2 regions of the Paenibacillus sp. CAA11 genome follow, and region 2 is predicted to be linked to the other one. Evidence: a T-box and tRNA genes for the amino acid it is inferred to sense, from the RefSeq annotation. Region 2 holds a T-box; the other holds one or more tRNA genes.
What was found. A T-box is a leader RNA that pairs with one kind of tRNA and senses whether it is charged. The one in region 2 lies ahead of thrS (threonine--tRNA ligase), so its partner is inferred to be a tRNA-Thr.
Positions count from the first base shown of each region.

Region 1 (9,698 bases), 880 kb from region 2:
GAAGAGCAGTGAGGATAACAACCATCCTAAAAAGGCATGAAGTCAGGAAATCCTGGCTTCATGCCTTTAATTTGTCATTATGATTTATAACACTTTAGATCTGCTGCCAGCCGTCACGCTCCAGGAGGGGGTCAGCACCGGGTCAATGACCCCGGTCTTTCTTACATAATCAGCCAGCACCTCTACCATATCCGCAGGAATATCTCTTACGACCGGCTTATCCCGGAACATGAAATAATCCCCGCCTCCCCCGGCACGGTAGTTGTTCATGACCACATTGAACTCCTCTTCCGGCTTCATTGGAACACCGTTTCTTAAGAGCCGGGTCACCCGTTCTCCCAACGGCCTTGAGATATCGAGGACATATTCGATGCCTTCCCACATATCGTAATTAAAGTGCTGCGGCTTCGGATATAAAAATTCCGGATTTACCACGATATTCCCTTCAGGGTCCAGTGTGAAATAAGCTGCTGATCTCTCCAGCGCCGCCTTGATGTCAGCTCCGCAAAGCTTTAGCACACGCAGCGTATTCGGATATTTATAATTCGTAATAATATCCCGCATCGTAATTGTGGAGCCAAAGCCCGCCGCTTGCTCATCAAACAGGGACGTACAGGACAACTCGGCCCCGCTGACCTCAAGCTGAACCTTGTTCAGCCACTCAACGAAGGGATGCTTCTCTCTCCGGGCAAGCGCTGTATCCGCAATTTGCATCTCTCCCCGCACCTCGCCAATCGGCTGGTCCAGCCATTCCTGCAAGGCTTCCTCTGCCGGAGCAACCCGGCCTAAAATCTCAAAGTCGGCGGCTTGATCCTCACAAGAGCGAAGCTCGGACTGCTTGCGAACTACCATCCAGACCCCGTGCTGTTTGTGCAGGGTTACGGTTACCTTCCCCAGATATTTGCCTTCACTGCTGGGCTGAACCACACTGACGCCACTAATCTCTAAGCCTTCAAGCAGTCTGTGCTGATGACCGGTCAGGAGCACATCGATTCCCGGCACTTCTGTACAAAGTGCATAACCTCTGTTCTCCCCCGTCTGCGGCTCGGTGGGCTCCCCTGACTCGGGGTCACGTTCCAGTCCGCCATGATAGGATACGATGACCAGATCGGCCTCCTCCTGCTGACGCAGGTAAGGCACCCAGCGGCGGGCGGTCTCTACAGGGTCGTCGAACTGAATGCCCGCAATATGCTCGGCCTGTTCCCAGTTCGGGATATAACTTGTAGTAAGCCCCAGAAGGGCTACACGCACTCCGCCAGCAAGCTCCCATATCCGGTAAGGGGTGCCGAACCACGGCTCCCCTGTTCGCTCTGATATAATGTTAGCAGAGAGCCAAGGGAATTTGGAGCCAGCTCTGGCTCGGCGCAAATAGTCGAGGCCAAAATTGAATTCATGATTTCCTGGGACAGCGGCATCATAACGCAGGTAGTTCATACATTCCAACACTGCACTGGGAAGTGAATCATCCACCTTCGCCTGATAATAGGTCAGCGGAGAGCCCTGCAGACAATCCCCGTTGTCAATCAGCAATACCTCAGCCCCTTCTTCCTCCTTCGCCAGTTCCCGTTCTTTGCGAATAACCTCCGCCAGCCGGGCAAGCCCCGAATCAAGCTTCGTCCCATCGGCATAGGAATAGGGCACGATAAATCCATGGACGTCGCTGGTTTCCAGAATAACAATCTTGAGCGCTGGCTGTGCTTGATCTGCCAAATCTGACTCCCCCTTTTTCTTAACAGAACATAAGCCATAACTTTATTTAAAAGACAGATTAATGAAGCAAGGCTGCACTCTTCAGTCTAGCAAAAGTATATTCGGGGAAAGTCAAATACAGCGGCACATGATAAAAAAACATAGAAAAAAGCAGCCCTGCCTGACAGACACGACCGCTTCGCTGGTGACTAAAGTGGATTATCGGTCCTTAACCCCTTTGCCCAGTCGGACCATCCACCAGCCGATCCCGCCAATCCCCAGAATTCCGGCAGCAGCAAATATTAAAAAGTAGGCTAAATGTGGATTCATACCTAATGTTCCTCCTTTTAAAAATAAGAGCCTAGATGCATTTTATTTATTACTTTAATTTTAACCATTTTATAAGTAGACATAAGCAACAAAGGTCCATTTTATGACAAAATTTATTTTCTCTTGCAACAAATAGCCCTATGGTGTATAATAATAAATTGAGTTGTAAACTTCAGTTTTTTCCTCATTAGGCTTTAACCCTCCTAATACCATCACGGTATAAAAACTCCAATTACAATGACCCATTGAAGCAGATGAACTATTCTTACGTTGCAGTTTAGGGCTTCTGCGAAGCAGACTTGAGTTTTTCTAAGTAGTTCTGATTCACACTGGCGCGGTCATCGGAGCCGCAAGGACAAAAGAGAGGTAGGGCTTTTGTTGTTTTAGAATAGTAACGAAGGTTACGGTCTGAATAAGGAATATTAGGACGCCGCCAAGTGTACATGGCAGGTGGTACCTCATTAAATAAATAAACTGAACACTAAGCAAACAGACAGGCATCCCGCGGATGCCTGTCTTCTATTATGTACACAGCCCCTCTAGGGATGAAGCTTGGGGAAGCTGGCCAATCTGTAGTATGATGGGCCTACACAACTTTTGATACTGATGGAGGAATGCGTGTTGCAGTCATTTGAACAAAACCGGGAAGCCTGGAACACAGGTACCTATGAAGCCTGGATTCAGCGCTTTGGCCAGCCTGAGGAGGCTGCCGCCAAGATTAAGGAGACCCCTGCCAAGAGAATTGGCAGCGTGCTGGAGCATATGGGCGAACTTCAAGGAAAAAGAGTGATAAACCTGATGGGCTCTAACGGCAATAAAGCCGTAGCTCTCGCCCTGCTTGGCGCCCGGGTTACCGTAGCCGACTTCTCACATGAGAACGAGCAATACGCTATCAAGCTTGCGGCAGCAGCCGGTGTTCCCCTGGAGTATATCGTGTCCGATGTGCTTCATCTGCCGGAATCAATATATCATGATCCATTTGACATCGTATTTATGGAGTTTGGCATCCTGCATTATTTTATGGATCTCTCTCCCTTATTTCACGTCGTCTCCCGGCTTCTGGCTCCAGGCGGACGGTTGATCCTGCAGGATTTCCACCCGATCTCCACCAAGCTGATCACCTCGCGCGGGACTACAGCTAACATTCGCAAGCATAAGGTCACCGGCGATTATTTCGATACCACGCTTGAGGAGAAGGATATCTCCTTCTATAAATTCCTTCCGGACGAGCATAAAGAGCCTGAAATTCAGAAGGTTCTCTTACGCCACTGGACGCTAGGAGAGATTGTAACCGCCATTGCGGGATCAGGGCTGTTCATTAAGCAGCTGGAGGAGCTGCCCAACCAGTCCTCCGAGGTGTTCGACAAAGGCATTCCGAAGACTTTCACTCTGACCGCTGAGAAATTGTAGAGCGGCATCAGTCTGTAGGCAGGCTTGGAGTTGTCCGTAAGCTCACCAGGAGCTAGACGGACAGCAGCCTCCGACACACATAGCAAGAGGCTTCTCCCTATCGCGGAGAAGCCTCTTTAAATACATCCATTTTTCTACTCTATTTAACACTTAGATTATCCCAGTTCTCTTGAAACTGCTCCAGCATTTCCTCTTTGGTCAGCTTGCCGCCTATATACGCCTGCATGCTGCTGGACAGCTCCTGCGGCATCCCGTTCGGGAGCCGGGTCCAGTTCCAAGTTAGCGTCTTGCCGGCATCCGCGTATTTCTGAATTTCTACCCCCAGGCTGCCAAGGTCCTCTTCAGTGCCCTTAATATTATTCATTGCCGGAATGAACTTAAATTCCTTCGTAATATACTGCTTCCCTATATCCGAGGAGACCATCCAGTTCAAGAAATCCTTAGCCTCCTGCTTCACCGGGGAGTTCTTATTCACAACCCAGTTGCTGGGCACCCCGACATACAGCTTGTCATTGTCCTCTGCCGTATCGTCGATCGGCATCGGCAGAAAGCCCATCTTCAGGTCGGGGTTGATGCCATCCACCTGCACCTGGGTCCAGTTCCCCTGCTGCATCATCGCGGCCTTGCCGGTGGCGAACAAGGTCACCTGGGTGTTGTAATCCGTGGACAGCGGATTGCTGTTGCCGTATTTCACGGTCATATCCAGCAGCCGGGTCCACTTCTGAAACACCTCGTTATCGGCAAATTTCTCCGTACCGTCCGTAAGCCCTTGAATAAAGGCCGCAGGGTCCTTCTGTTGGGCAAAGGCCACATTAATATTGTGATTCCCCAGCACGAACCAGTCCTGATAGCCATCGGCAAATGGGGTAATTCCCGCCGTCTTCAGCTTCTTGCAGGCCTCCTCCAGCTCGCTGATCGTCATCGGCAGCTTGGTAATGCCCGCTTTGGCGAATAGGTCTTTATTATACATGAAGCCGTAGCCTTCCAGATTCATCGGCATGCCGTACAGCTTGCCGTCCACCGTCATTTGCTCTCTGGCCACATCCTTAACCTCTTTCGCCCAAGGCTGGTCGGACAAATCCTCAAGATAGTCCATCCACATATCCCGTTCCACATAGCCGCCGATGGTGAAAATATCAGGCTCTTCTCCCGAGGCGACTTTGGCCTTCAGCGATGCACCATAGTCGCTTCCTCCACCGACTGTCTGGATATCCAGCTTGATATCGGGATGCTCCTTCTCATATTCCGCTTTCAAGCGGTTCAGCGCATCAGAGATCTCCACTTTGAACTGAAAAATATGCACGGTCTTCTTATCGCCGTTATCGTTATTGCTTCCGCAGCCGGATGCCAATACTGCAGTCATCAGCAGCACAAGCCCTAATTTCCAACGTCTCATGGATCATTCTCCTCCTCTTCCTCTATCTCTATCCGCCAGAAACGCTCATCTGATCAGCCCTTGACTGAGCCAGCAGACACCCCTTCGATAATGTACTTCTGCATCGCCAGGAAAAAGATCACCACAGGGGTAATGCCCAGCACTAGTGCTGGCAACGCCAGATCCCACTGCTTCGTATATTGTCCGAAGAAGGTGTACGTTGCGATGGGAATGGTGCGTAAGCCCGGATCCTGCAGGATCAGATAAGGCATAAGGTAGTCATTCCAGATCCAGAGGGTGTTCAGAATGATAACCGTTGCAATAATCGGCTGCATCAGAGGAAGCACCAGCCGGAAGAAGATGCCGTAAGGCGTACTGCCATCCACCCGTCCGGCTTCCTCAATATCAATCGGTACGGATTTAACAAATCCGTGGAACAGAAACACCGTCATCGGTGCCCCAAATCCAAGGTAAGCGATAATAAGTCCGGTACGGCTGTTCATGATGTCCAGCCCACTCAATACCTGCACGAGCGGAATCATAATGGACTGGAAAGGAATGACCATGGCCGCTACAAAGCCCAGGTACAAAATCCGGTTGAACCAGGTCGCCCGGCGCACCATTTTATAAGCTGCCATAGCACAGATCAGGGCAAGCAGCACATTGCTGACCACCGTAATCCATAGCGAGTTCAGAAAAGCCATGGGGAAATCCGTCGCTTTCCAGGCCTCTACGTAATTGTTCCAATGAAAGGCTAACGGCCAGCCGGAAGAGTTGGACAAGATATCCCCATACTCCTTAACCGAGTTCACCAGCAGAAAATAGAAAGGGACCAGAAATATCAGCCCAAGCAGAACAATTACAGCTTCTGTGATAAGCAGGGACGCGCTGTATCTTCTTTCTTTTTTGGGAGTAGCGGGTGACGGAGCAGCGGCACTTGCTGCTCTAGTTGTAGTCGCGGTTGTATTCATTACACCTGAACCTCCTTCCGCTTCGTAGCCCACACCTGAATCATCGAGATGATCGCCACAATCACGAAGAATATAATCGCCTTGGCGGAACCCATACCGTAGCGGCTAAGGGTATACGCTTCATTGTAAATATTGAGCGCGACCGACTCGGTCGCCTTGAACGGCCCGCCCTTGGTCAGTGACAGGTTCAGATCGAACAGCTTGAAAGACCAGGATATAGAGAGAAACAAGCATACCGTTACAGCCGGCATGACGAGGGGAATGGTTACATTTTTGAGCACCTGCCATCTGCCTGCTCCATCCACCTTTGCGGCCTCCAGCAGCCCCTTGGGAACGTTGTTGAGCGCCGAGATGTAGATCACCATCAAATACCCGGCATTCTGCCATACAAATACAATCACAATCGACCAGAATGCCGTGCTCTCTGTCCCCAGCCAAGAAAGATTAAAAAAGGACCAGCCAGTAGCCTGTCCAATGGATGCAAAGCCCCTGACAAAGATAAACTGCCAAATAAAGCCCAGCAGCAGACCTCCAATCACGTGCGGGATAAAGAAGACGGTGCGCATAGCATTTCTCGTAAAGAGCTTGCGAGTTAGAATGTACGCCAGAGCAAAGCCCAGCAGGTTAGTTAGGACTAATCCGAGCACGGTGAATTTTGCAGTAAACCAAAATGAATTCAGAAAGGAAGGGTCCTTAGTAAAGATATGGACATAATTGCGAAGCCCCGTCCATTCTGTATGCTTGGAAATCCCGTTCCAGCTCGTAAAAGAATAATACAATCCCAAAAAGAACGGAACCGCTACGATCACCACAAAAAACAAAGCGGTCGGTCCTACAAAAATAAGCTGTTGAATAAGCTGTGAGCCTCTTTTCTTGTTCATCCGTTCCACCTCTTTTATATGTAATCGTTTTTGTGATCATTTCCCCCTTTCTATACCCTTTCCGGCTTACCTTTGAATCTTGCCCGCTCTCTAGTTCAGACCATCTGGGCAGGAAGCACTTCCCAGGAACGCAGCACAATCCCTTATAGTTCGAGTGAAGAGTCTACTTTGAACAGCCGCCGTTCCCAACTCTCATCCTTCTCATAAATTAGATATTAAAAGGAGGGTGAGACTATTGCCAGAAGCATATTATAATTGCTTGAGATGCAAGAACAGGAAGGTTCGCATCTTGACCGTCGATGGGAAGAGATATGAAGGCACCATTGTGGATGTCGACCATCAGAACGTCTACCTTAGACAAGAAGGAAGACAGCAGGTTCAGACTTCCGCCTTCTATCCTTACGGTTATGGATCTGGAGCTATTCTTACATTAAGCTTGTTCACACTGCTGGCTATCGCATTAATCTAACGCTTAACCGTATAAGACTGCGGCCGCAATCATTCTAATAAAGCACGGATTCTCGGCCTAGAGAGTCCGTGCTTTATTAAAGTTTTAGCGAGAGGGCCACCGCCTGGCTCGCCCTTAGAATTTTATTTTTCCAGCAAATCTGTGTTATTGTGGTATCTGAACAGCTGTAATGCTGATCTTTGTCCTAAAGGAGAGTATCTTGTGAACGGTAAAAAATTCGTCGGATGGTTTGTGTTCGGAGTCATCGCTGCTATAGCGCTATTATTCTGGGGGATGTATTCCTTCTTAACCTATGCCATACATAATTTATAGGAGCAGGAAGAGGCTTCTCACCCCATTTAGCGCGGTGTCCGCATACCCAAAAAAGCGCGATTTCACTCGCAATCGAGATCATCGCGCTCATCCTAGATCTAACCTTCCAGTTGGCATTCGTTGATTGTCTGCAGCTTTCTTTGGTTATATTCATGTTAGGTAGCAAGCTCCCCTTTCTGTCCTTCGAATCCCATTCCTCGAAGCTTATATGACTTCAATAGATCCATAGGCTTTTGCTATTATGCAATGGAGGCCACAACGATGAATAATATTTGGAAACTCATTATTGCGTTTTTCATTGGGAATTTAATCGGAAATTTAACTTACGAGAGATTAGCCGTTTTTCGGTACAACACCCAAAATTCTATATTTTCATTTGAGAATATATTAAAACTGGTTATTAACTTTGTAGTTTCAGTAGCCTTGATTATGATGATTTTTAGTTTAATCAATTATATTGAAAAGAAGATAAAGAATAGGCGTCAAACCAAGTCATAGACATGTCCATCTTCTCATTTGGGCCCAATTAATGGTACCATTGTATCAATTTATTGGAGGTGTCCTATGAAAAGCTAAGTCACCACAAGATATCCTTGCAGCCAAATACCCTAATGAAGTTGTTAAGCTTGTTAAGACAGACGACATTAACGATGACAAGAAGAAAGAATCCTTTATTCTGACGGAATCAGGCAACTTTTATCTGATTAATTCCAAAGGATACGTAGTACTTATTGATACAGGTCTCAATAGTGATTATTTTGATGAAGTAAGCATGAAGATATATTCGGTGACCAGCAAGGAAAAGCATGTTGCTCTCATCGGAACCTACTTGCTATCAAATACGCAGCTGTATGCTTACAGACTTAAGAATGGGACTCTAACTAAGGTTCTGGATCTAACGGGAGATATCGATGTTCAAATTGACAAGAAAGGCAGAGTAGATCAATATTGGAAAAACTACAAACCCGAGGTTGGATGGAATGCTGCCGAAGGGGTCTTCACCTGGAACCCTAAGCTAAATAAGTATAAGGGTTCTGGTGATTTTATTTTAAAGTGAATTACTCTCTATAATAAGTGAAACCAAATAAAAAGACGCGATTCCATAAAGTCCGGAAGCTCGCGTCTTATTTGCTTGGTAAGGATGCTGGTGAAGGGAATTGAACCCCCGGCCTACGCATTACGAGTGCGTTGCTCTACCCCTGAGCTACACCAGCAGGTTATTTCGGCGTCAAACAAAAAATATTATACTCCGATTTTAAAATTATGCAACCCCGAAATAACCGCATGATTCTCTTCCAGCGCATACTAACAGGCTGCTCACAGCTTCTCACGAACAGACCGAAGCTTCTGCTCGGACGAGCCCGCTTTATCCCTGCGGTCATCTATCTTCACCGAAGTGGATACCCGCTGAGCTCCTTCATGAAACGGCGCTTCATGAAGTGCCGTAATGGCAGCGAAGATCCGGTCCAGTGGCCCCTCAATGATCGTGCTCATCGAGGTCAGCTCGTAGCTGATTCCCTCAAGCCCTGACAAGACCCGCTGCATGTGTGCCACATAGGAGCTTAAGCTTGTAGATCCCGTTCCTATCGGGATCACTGTTACCTCTGCAATAGCCATCTTACCCTTCCCCTTTCCAGCCAAATATAGAGTCTCCTTCTATTGTACCAGCCTCTTCTCTCGTTTCCAAAATGAACGGTTGGTGCACCTCCTCTAAGCCACAACTGAAACCGACCCTTAGGACAGCTTTCGCCACAAAAATTCACATTTTCCCGCAGGACAAGCAGGACAAGGCGACCCGGGTTTTCCTCTTCCTCAAGAAGGGGGATTGTACGATTTTCCTCATTTACAAAACACTATATATTGTAGTAGTGTCATAATCAACGACCGACATATAGTGAATAAATGGTAATTAGACACTATTCACGGTTTTTGCAGCGGCTTGGCTTTGAATAACAAAATCGACGGAATGCAGCGTGGTTCTGTCAGCAATATACCTATACATTCCTGCCAGGGATGTATGATTTTTTGCGGCCGTTTGGCCTAGATATGGAAAGGGGAATGTGACGATGGCGCTGAAAAATTATGCCTACAACAATGAGGAGCAAATGCTGGGTGAGATCATGAAGTTGGGTGAAGACATTATCGACAGCCGTGACCTGGAACTCTTGCGGGAAAATGCCAATTTGAACGGGGAAAGCTTCTCTGGCAAGATGAGCAAATTCGGGAGCGAATACGCGAAATGGTACGCAAAGCATTTTATT
Region 1 covers NZ_CP028922.1:586,978-596,675, reverse strand. The annotation lists gene DCC85_RS02635 (bifunctional metallophosphatase/5'-nucleotidase) at 85-1,710, opposite strand; gene DCC85_RS02630 (class I SAM-dependent methyltransferase) at 2,641-3,429, shown strand; gene DCC85_RS02625 (ABC transporter substrate-binding protein) at 3,569-4,825, opposite strand; gene DCC85_RS02620 (carbohydrate ABC transporter permease) at 4,879-5,775, opposite strand; gene DCC85_RS02615 (carbohydrate ABC transporter permease) at 5,775-6,656, opposite strand; gene DCC85_RS02610 (LSm family protein) at 6,892-7,125, shown strand; gene DCC85_RS02605 (hypothetical protein) at 7,699-7,935, shown strand; gene DCC85_RS02600 (hypothetical protein) at 8,210-8,494, shown strand; tRNA gene DCC85_RS02595 (tRNA-Thr) at 8,580-8,651, opposite strand; gene DCC85_RS02590 (MTH1187 family thiamine-binding protein) at 8,755-9,054, opposite strand; gene DCC85_RS02585 (anaerobic ribonucleoside triphosphate reductase) at 9,504-9,698, shown strand, end outside.
Region 1: it has a tRNA-Thr gene. The T-box ahead of thrS (threonine--tRNA ligase) is inferred to sense a tRNA for this amino acid. The anticodon was not compared.

Region 2 (9,698 bases):
GCTTGCGGTATCGAATTATCTTAAGACACATCCGCAAATTGACAAAGTGTATTATCCGGGGCTGCCGGAGCATCCAGGCCACCAAGTTCAGAGCAAGCAGTCCTCCGGCAATACGGGAATCTTCTCCTTCAAGGTGACAGATGCCCGTTATGTCGAACCGATTTTGCGCAATTTGAAGCTGATCGCCTTTGCGGAGAGCTTGGGCGGGGTTGAATCGCTGATGACTTATCCTTCGGTACAGACGCATGCGGATATTCCTCTGGAGATTCGAGAGGCGATCGGGGTGGATGACCGGCTGCTGCGCTTCTCGGTAGGGATTGAGCATTCGGATGATATCATCGCTGATTTGGGTCAGGCGCTTGAGGCGGCTCGAATTGAAGTGGAACAAGGAGGCTGTGCTCATGGCTAAATCAATTCAAGAAGCTCTTGATCCGCTGAACGTACGGAATACGAAGCTGGATACCAAGCTGCTTCACTTTGGTGCTGAGGTGGATCAGGCTACAGGGGCCTCCAGCGTTCCGCTCTATCAAGCTTCAACCTTTCACCATGCGGATATTTTTAACCCGCCGCAATATGATTATTCCCGCTCAGGGAATCCAACCCGGCAGGCCTTGGAGGATTATATCGCCCTGCTTGAGGGCGGTGCCGCCGGATATGCCTTTCCAAGCGGAATGGCAGCCATTTCCACAGCGTTCATGCTATTCTCGGCCGGGGATCATCTGATCGTAACAGAGGATGTATATGGAGGTACATATCGGCTGCTGACAGGTATTCTAGGGCGGCTTGGAATTGAAGCTTCATTCGTTGACATGAGCCGGCCAGATGTTGTCAAGGCAGCCTTGAGACCCAACACTAAGGCGGTCTATATGGAGACCCCATCCAACCCGACATTGAAAATTACGGATATTGCCGGAATTTCAGCATGGTGTAAGCAGCAGGGGCTGCTGAGCATCGTCGATAACACATTTATGACACCTTACTACCAAAGACCGATCGAGTTAGGTGCAGATATTGTACTTCACAGCGCGACCAAATTTTTAGGCGGTCACAGCGATGTCCTGGCCGGGCTGGCAGTAACTGCAACGAAGGAGCTGGGCTCCGAGTTAAAGTATTTACAGAATGGGCTTGGCAGCGTACTGGGCGTGCAGGATTGCTGGCTGCTGATGCGAGGGATGAAGACCCTTGGAGCAAGAATGACGCATAGTGAAATCAGCTCCCGCCGCATAGCCGAGTGGTTGGAAGGTCGATCTGATATTCAGGCTGTTTATTACCCCGGGCTTTCCAGCCATCCGGACAGGGAAATTCATGCGAAGCAAGCCACAGGGTATGGTGCGGTAGTTTCCTTCGATGTCGGGTCTGGAGAACGCGCTAAGAAAGTTCTTAACCAGGTTAAGCTTCCACTTGTTGCCGTCAGTCTTGGCGCCGTGGAGAGCATCCTGTCCTACCCGGCTATGATGTCCCATGCAGCCATGCCTGCAGAGGTGAGAGCGGAGAGGGGCATCACGGACGGACTGCTGCGTTTCTCGGTAGGTTTGGAGGATGTGGAGGATTTGATGGCCGATTTGGATCAAGCGTTGGACCAGGAGTAAAGTACAATTTTATTAAAAAAATATTGTATTATTTTTCACGCACCTGCCTGTTCGGGTGCTTCTTTTCTGTTATGGAGTATGTTAGGATTGAAATATGAATGTACAAATTTTATGTGTATGCCCGAGCTTTTGTTAGGGGAAGGAAGGAGGCTGCTCTCGTGGTAGCTATTGATTCTATATTAGATAAAGCGCTCAGAGGAGAACGCTTGAACTTGGAAGATACGATCGCCTTGTTCGAATCCGATGAAATAGAGAAGATGGGCCATACGGCAAATATCTTGATGCAAAGAAAGAATCCGGATCCGATCACAACCTTTGTGATCGGACGTAATATCAACTACACCAATGTTTGTGACGTGTATTGCCGCTTCTGTGCATTCTATCGCAGACCAGGGTCTGATGAAGGATATGTGCTTCCAGATGAGGTGATCTTCCAGAAAATTCAGGAGACCATTGATGTGGGCGGTACGGAAATCTTAATGCAGGGCGGTACGAACCCTAACCTGCCATTCAGCTACTATACAGATTTACTGCGCAACATTAAGAAGAGATTTCCGGACATTACGATGCACTCGTTCTCACCAGCCGAGATTCAGAAGATGAAGGTAGTGTCGGATGGACTTTCGCTGGAAGAGGTAGTTCGGCAAATTCACGAGGCAGGTCTTGACTCTCTGCCAGGCGGCGGAGCGGAGATTCTGGATGACCGTACGCGCCGGAAGATCAGCCGCCTCAAAGGCTCCTGGACTGATTGGATGGATGTTATGAAGACAGCGCACCGGATCGGTATGAATACGACGGCTACCATGGTTATCGGGCTAGGAGAATCCATGGAGGAGCGTGCACTTCACTTACAGCGTGTTCGCGATGCACAAGATGAATGCATTCAGAACGGATACGATTCCGAGGGCTTCCTGGCGTTCATTCCGTGGACGTTCCAGCCGGATAATACGAATTTGAAGCAGGAGCGGCAAACTCCTGAGGCATATTTGAAGACTGTGGCGATCAGCCGTATTGTGCTGGACAACATCAAGCACCTCCAATCCTCTTGGGTAACTATGGGGCCAGAGGTTGGCAAGCTCTCCTTACAGTATGGCTGCGATGATTTCGGAAGCACAATGATTGAGGAGAACGTCGTGTCCTCTGCTGGAGCAACGCATAAGGTTAACATTGAATCCATCCTTACACTGATCCGTGAAGCAGGCAAAACTCCTGCACAGCGTAATACGAAATATGAAATTTTGCGTGTATTTGATGATGCCGATGTTAAGGTTGACCATGATTTCATCATGCAGAATTAACCTGAACTCATTTCTGATCTCTTATTGCTGCGTACCTGCTGATTATCAGGTATGCGGCTTTTTTGTTTGTGTTTTTTTAAATTATTCATTCTAGAAGGAACCAGCTCTTTCCGTCAGGGTCTTCGTATATCCGGCTTGCATGCACCATATACTTTGAGAAGGAACTGCGGAAGGGAGCTTGGTGCCATGGAATTGTTCGTCATTACGTCGTCGGTGGAGTCGGAACAAGCCGCAGAGCGTTTTTGTCTCAGGTTTCGTGCATTAGGTAATTTAAATCAAACGAGATCCGTTTTCCAAATCACATTTAAGGTTGAGGCCGAGCGGGTGACGGTTATTTGTGAGGGGGATGAATCTGTCTCCTTGTCTGGACGAGCCTTACTGGCTTTAAAGGCCCGTGCAGCTGATGCCGTTGGTGAGCATGTGGCTGAGCATAAGGAATCCATGATTGTTCAAAGACTGCTTCATAAGTATTATCCTGAGATTCCTCAAACTGAGCGTCCTGTTGTTGAGGAGCTTACTCGAAAAATGCTCAATGGAGAGGAAGCAGATCTTATTCATGGGCATAGAGCACGTGAAAAACATGTGGCTGAAATCTCCAAGGGATTTTATGAATATTTGCAAAGCACCTCTTATGTGGATGTTGATGGAACCATTGCTTTTCGAATGAGGGATTATCTGGATACGTTGAAGGAAACCTTGGATTATGCGGTGGACGAATATTTGCTTAGCAAGCAGTATGAAGAGTTCATTGGAATGCTGAAATATTTTGTTCAGTTCCAGGAGCCTCGAGTCCCTGTTATTCACTTGCTTCATAAGGGAGGAACCGAATTTGCTCTTCTGGATGAAGGCCTAAAGCCGGTAGAGCCTCTTCCGGGTCAAGGGGTGTCGGCTCATATGGCGGATCAGGAGCTGGAGATGGAGGACGTTGTTGTCAGCACGCTTATCTCCCTCTCTCCGAAGCGAGTAGTAATTCATACGCTTGAGCCAGAGCTTCTTATCATTTCGACCATCCGGCAGATTTTCGGGGAGCGGGCAGAGCTGGGCAAGGTGTTGCCCCCTCAAAATGCTTGACTCATGCGCTTAGCAGAGCTTATAATTACTGACATAATTCCTTAATGAACAGCGATGACAAAGATAAGAACCATGGATTTAGGAACCGTACAGAGAGAGGGAACCAGGCTGTAATTTCCTCCGGCGTCCGACTTGGTTTACCCCTTTGGAGCTGCGATTCCGAACATGCCAGTAAGAATCGCCGGTGCATCCCCGTTACTTGATGCTTAATGAAGGGCCTATCCCCTAGATGGATGGAAGGCCGAATTAGGGTGGAACCACGGGTATAACACTCGTCCCTTTGCGGGACGGGTGTTTTTTGTTTTGCTGTAGTGATTTATATGATAGGAGGAAATTTGAAATGGCAATATCCATTAGTTTGCCGGACGGTTCTGTCCGGGAGTATGCGGAAGGCAGTACGTTTGAGGATGTGGCGGCTTCCATCAGCAGCGGGCTTCGTAAAAATGCGGTAGGCGGTAAGCTTAACGGCATTACTGTAGACCTGAATACAAAGCTGGAGAACGGGGCTCAGGTGGAAATCCTGACACTGGATTCCCCAGAGGGACTTGAAATGATGCGCCACAGTACAGCCCATTTGTTGGCTCAAGCGGTGAAACGCCTTTATGGAAATAAAGAGGTTAAGCTGGGCATCGGACCCGTGATTGAAGACGGTTTCTACTATGATATGGATTTGGAACACCCGCTTAATCCAGAGGATCTGCAGAAGATCGAGAAGGAAATGGAGCGGATCGTTGGCGAGAATCTGCCGATTACACGCCGCGAAGTGAGCCGTGAGGAAGCGATCGCAATCTTTACCGAGCTTGGCGATCCGTATAAGCTGGAGCTGATTCGCGATCTGCCCGAGGACAGCGTGATTTCCATCTATGATCAGGGCGAATTCTTCGACCTGTGCCGTGGTCCGCACGTTCCATCGACTGGCAAGATCAAAGTGTTCAAGCTGCTGAGCGTCGCCGGAGCGTACTGGCGGGGGAACAGCAAGAACAAAATGCTGCAGCGTGTCTATGGTACAACCTTTGTGAAGAAGGCCCAGCTGGATGAGCATCTTCACCTGCTGGAAGAAGCCAAGAAGCGTGACCACCGGAAGCTTGGGAAGGACTTGAAGATCTTCACTTTCTCTAATCTTGTGGGACAAGGCCTGCCAATCTGGCTGCCAAACGGGGCTAAGCTGCGCCGTACCCTTGAGCGTTATATTGTAGATTTGGAAGAGCGGCTTGGTTACCAGCATGTGTACACTCCGGTAATGGGGAATGTTGAGCTGTACAAAACTTCCGGCCACTGGGAGCATTACCAGGAGGACATGTTCCCTGTCATGGAGCTTGATAACGAAGAACTTGTGCTTCGCCCAATGAACTGTCCGCACCATATGATGGTTTATAAGAGCGATCTTCGCAGTTATCGCGATTTGCCGATTCGGATCGGTGAGCTCGGCCTGATGCACCGTTATGAGATGTCCGGTGCATTGACAGGTCTGCACCGCGTGCGTGCAATGACCTTGAACGACGCGCATATTTTCTGCCGTCCGGATCAGATTAAGGAGGAATTCGCACGCGTTATTCGCTTGATCCAGCAGGTATACGATGACTTTGGCATCAAGGATTACCGATTCCGCCTGTCTTATCGTGATCCGCACGATACGGAGAAATATTTCCCGGATGATCAAATGTGGGAAATGTCGCAGAGCATGCTGCGTGAAGTAGTGGAGTCCCTGGACATTCCGTTCTTTGAGGCAGAAGGTGAAGCAGCTTTCTATGGTCCGAAGCTTGATGTGCAGATTCGCACAGCTCTTGGCAAGGAAGAGACACTTTCGACCTGCCAGCTTGACTTCCTGCTGCCAGAACGCTTTGAACTGGAATATGTGGGAGATGACGGACAGAAGCACCGCCCTGTTGTTATTCACCGGGGTATTATCAGTACGATGGAGCGCATGACTGCATTCCTGCTTGAGAACTTTGCCGGAGCGCTTCCGCTATGGTTGGCTCCTGTACAGGCCAAGGTTATTCCGGTATCAGGCAACTTCGAGGACTATGCCCGCAAGGTGACGGAAGAGCTGCAGGCTAGCGGTATTCGCGTTGAAGCAGACCTGCGCAATGAGAAGCTTGGTTATAAGATTCGTGAAGCTCAGCTGGAGAAGATTCCGTACATGTTCATTGTCGGTGAGAACGAACAGACCGAAGGAACGGTATCTATTCGTAAGCGCGGCGAAGGCGACTTGGGGGCTAAAGCGCTTGGTGAGACCATTGCCCTTCTTCAAGAAGAAATCCGGACTCACGTGATTTAAAGCCGCTTCATTGATTTTCGGTAAATAACAGTAACGTATAAATTATGGCGCATGTGGACACCCTGCGAAGTAAGGGGGAGGTTTATACATGCGCCAATTTATGTTAAATCGAAAATTATGGTTCACCATTACGCTTGCTTTGTTACTTAGTGCCATTGCCGAAGCAAGCCTAATCCATGCGAGTCCAATTGAACAGGATGATAAATCACAGAGCTTAGGGTCGGCAGGAGTGTTTTCATTTCGGCTTCCTGGATCCATCCAGCCCGCAAACCATCAAGATCGGCTAATGACGAACAGGAAGACCTTCGCCAAGCCCATTCTGGTTTTGGGGGCCCGTCAAGCTTGGCCAAAGCTTCATAAAGCCGCCGCAAAAGCCGATACGGTAAAAGTGCTAGCTACAGGATATACAGCAGGGTACGAGTCTACTGGAAAGCGGCCAAATCACCCACAGTATGGCATTACCTATTCTGGGGTTAAGGTTAAACGAGATAAGGATGCTGTCTCCACAATCGCTGCGGATCTGAAGGTTTTTCCGCTCGGGACGATACTCTATATTCCCGGGTACGGGTACGGTGTTGTAGCAGATAAAGGTTCAGCGATCAAAGGACATAAAATCGATCTATATTTCTCGACAACCAAACAGGTTTTTAAGGAATGGGGTAAGAAGGAAGTCGAGGTCCGTATCGTCAAGCGCGGCAGCGGGAAACTGACGGAAGCTATGCTGAAAGAGCTTGGAAGAGCGGTTGAAGTTAATAAAGAGCTTCCGGACAGAAATTGGGAGAGGAGCATCTAGTCCCGGTTCGCATAGGAGTCCGCAGGTCTTCGCATAATAATTGATGGAGGCCCAGCGATGGACTCCCTAGAATAATCCGGGAGGTGCAAGTGATGAAAGGTAATAACTTTCAAGGTCCAGGTGCAGGCGTAGGTGCAACAGGAGCAGGTGCAACAGGAGCAGGTGCAAATGCGGCCCCAAGAAATTATAAAACACCTAATGAGAAGTACGATGAGGAATTTGCTGACTTGAGCGCAAACCCGGTGACTCAAAAAGCGCAAGCTTCTCATCAAGCGGGCAGCACGCATACTGGCTTCAAAACACCTAACGAGAAGTACGACGAGGAATTTTCCGAATTGAGCGGTAATCCCGTACAGAAGAAAATCCAATCGTCACAAAACAACAAGCGCTAATCATAATCTGTAGATTTCGCGCTAGCTTCAAGGGAACAGGATGTCCTTCATTCGAGGGCATCCTGTTTTTTTGTATTATTTTTCCACACAACTCGGTCTTGAGGCGGAGATGAATTTCAATCCCGCGCCGCTATGCGAAAGATTGGCTATCGGGTAAACTGATAATCAAGAACACAGAAAGCGATGTGGAGGCGAAAAAATGAAAAGAGGCTTTGGGGGACGAATTTTTGGGGGGCTGCTGCTTCTTGGTATCGGCGGAATCCTCCTGCTCAATATGATGGGGATTATCAATACGAGCTTAAGTTATCTAATCTCAACATTCTGGCCTATGTTCATCATTTTTGTCGGAATTTCACAGTTGAGCATCAGCAGCAAGAATGGAGGGGGCTTACTCAGCGGGTTCATTATTTTGGCAATCGGTGGGTATTTTCAAGCAAGAAATCTCAATCTGATTGATCTGTCGATGGGTGAGATGATTCGGTTTGCGGCCCCGATTCTCTTAATTGTTGGCGGTCTGTATGTGCTATTAAAGCCAAGGCAGCGGAATGGACGACCTGACAAGCATTATGATCCGCCAGGGCCGCTGGAAGAAGCGGAGATTCCTCCTTATCAACATCCGGAGATCAAGTCTAATTTAGATGAAGTGTTCGAGCAGACTTTCCCGGAAGAGAAGCAAAAGCAAGAGCACGAACCTAAGCATAAATCAGAATACAGCCGTCCCAAATTTGATACAACCTATGTCCATGATAACGAAAAGATCAACAGATCCGGCTTTATAGGTGATGTTAGGATCGGTAAGGACTATTTTCAGCTTAAGCCTATGAACATTTCCCATTTTATCGGCGATACCATTATTGACCTGACCAAAGCGCAGATTCCCTATGGGGAGACCAAAATCAACGTCTCTGCTTTTATAGGTGATGTGAAGGTGTTCATTCCTGAGGACATGGATTTGGGGATAACGGTAACGTCCAGCTCCCTTATCGGAGATATGAAAGTCTTAAAGGAGAAGCAGGGCGGCTTTATGAGCAGCTGTGTATCTCAGACTCCGTATTACTCTGAAGCAAGCAAGAGAGTCAAGCTGAATGTTAGCGTGTTTGTTGGCGACGTTCGCGTCAACTCGGTAGGTTAATTATGATGCTGAAGGTGATGAAGAATACCAAGTGGGAGCTTCTCAGCTATTTCCTTCTTACGGGAATTGTTACGGCAGGCGCTTTTTATGCAGGCTGTGAAGCTGGGTACATCGTAGTCAAGGACGCCAGGATGTGGATTTATTATGTGGTCGGCGTTCTGATCTTTACTTTAGTTATTGGCTATATTGCCGGACAGCGTATTCAGCGAAGAATTGATTTGCTTCATCTCAATATGCTGCAGGTAGCTAAGGGGAACCTGGGCGTTCGAATGCCCAATACGCCAGACCAGACCTTTGCAGGAGTATATGGGGAATTTAATACGATGATTGAAGCGGTGGAGAAAAAGATGAGACTGCTTCAGCAGTTGGGTGAAAAAGAGGTCATCGAGAAAGAACAGGCTGCCGAGAAGGCGGTGCTTGAGGAACGGCGGCGGCTGGCTCGTGATCTGCATGACACAGTCAGCCAGCAGCTTTTTGCTGTTCATATGGCAGCATCTTCGCTGCCGAAGATGCTGGAGCTTAATGAGGAGCAGGGCAAGCAGGTCATGCAGCAGCTCATTCAAATGTCTAATACCGCCCAGAAGCAGATGAGGGCACTAATTGCCCAGCTGCGTCCGATGGAGCTGGTGGGCAAATCGCTAGCTGAAGCGCTTGATCAATGGTTCCCGGATTATTGCCGACAGAACGGACTAAAGGGAATGAAGGATCTTGATCTTGAAGGCAAGCTATCCGAAGCCATTGAACACCAGCTGTTCCTGATTATTCAGGAGGCGATGGCGAATATTGTGAAGCATTCCGGGGCGCGCCTTGTCAGCCTTTCTTTGCGGGAGGGTCCAAGGCAGGTGGTGTTAAGCGTGAGCGATGACGGGCAGGGCTTCAGTTCTTCCTTGCCCAAGCAGGGGTCCTATGGACTCACGACAATGCGAGAACGGGCCGAGAAGCTGGGAGGGCAAGCTGAAATTATCAGTAACCCTGGAGCGGGAACGACCATCCGCATACATATACCTAAGTTTGAGGATGGCATGAAGGGGGAAGACCAATGAATGACACGAGAATCAAAGTAATGATTGTGGACGATCATGATATGGTTCGAATGGGGCTGAAAACATATTTGATGCTGGACCCGAGCTTTGAGGTTATCGCTG
Region 2 covers NZ_CP028922.1:1,468,387-1,478,084, forward strand. The annotation lists gene DCC85_RS06845 (aminotransferase class I/II-fold pyridoxal phosphate-dependent enzyme) at 1-409, shown strand, start outside; gene DCC85_RS06850 (trans-sulfuration enzyme family protein) at 402-1,589, shown strand; gene mqnC (cyclic dehypoxanthinyl futalosine synthase) at 1,748-2,887, shown strand; gene DCC85_RS06860 (putative sporulation protein YtxC) at 3,074-3,958, shown strand; T-box leader at 4,004-4,241, shown strand; gene thrS (threonine--tRNA ligase) at 4,299-6,236, shown strand; gene DCC85_RS06870 (3D domain-containing protein) at 6,325-7,029, shown strand; gene DCC85_RS06875 (hypothetical protein) at 7,122-7,421, shown strand; gene liaF (cell wall-active antibiotics response protein LiaF) at 7,621-8,553, shown strand; gene DCC85_RS06885 (sensor histidine kinase) at 8,571-9,596, shown strand; gene DCC85_RS06890 (response regulator) at 9,593-9,698, shown strand, end outside.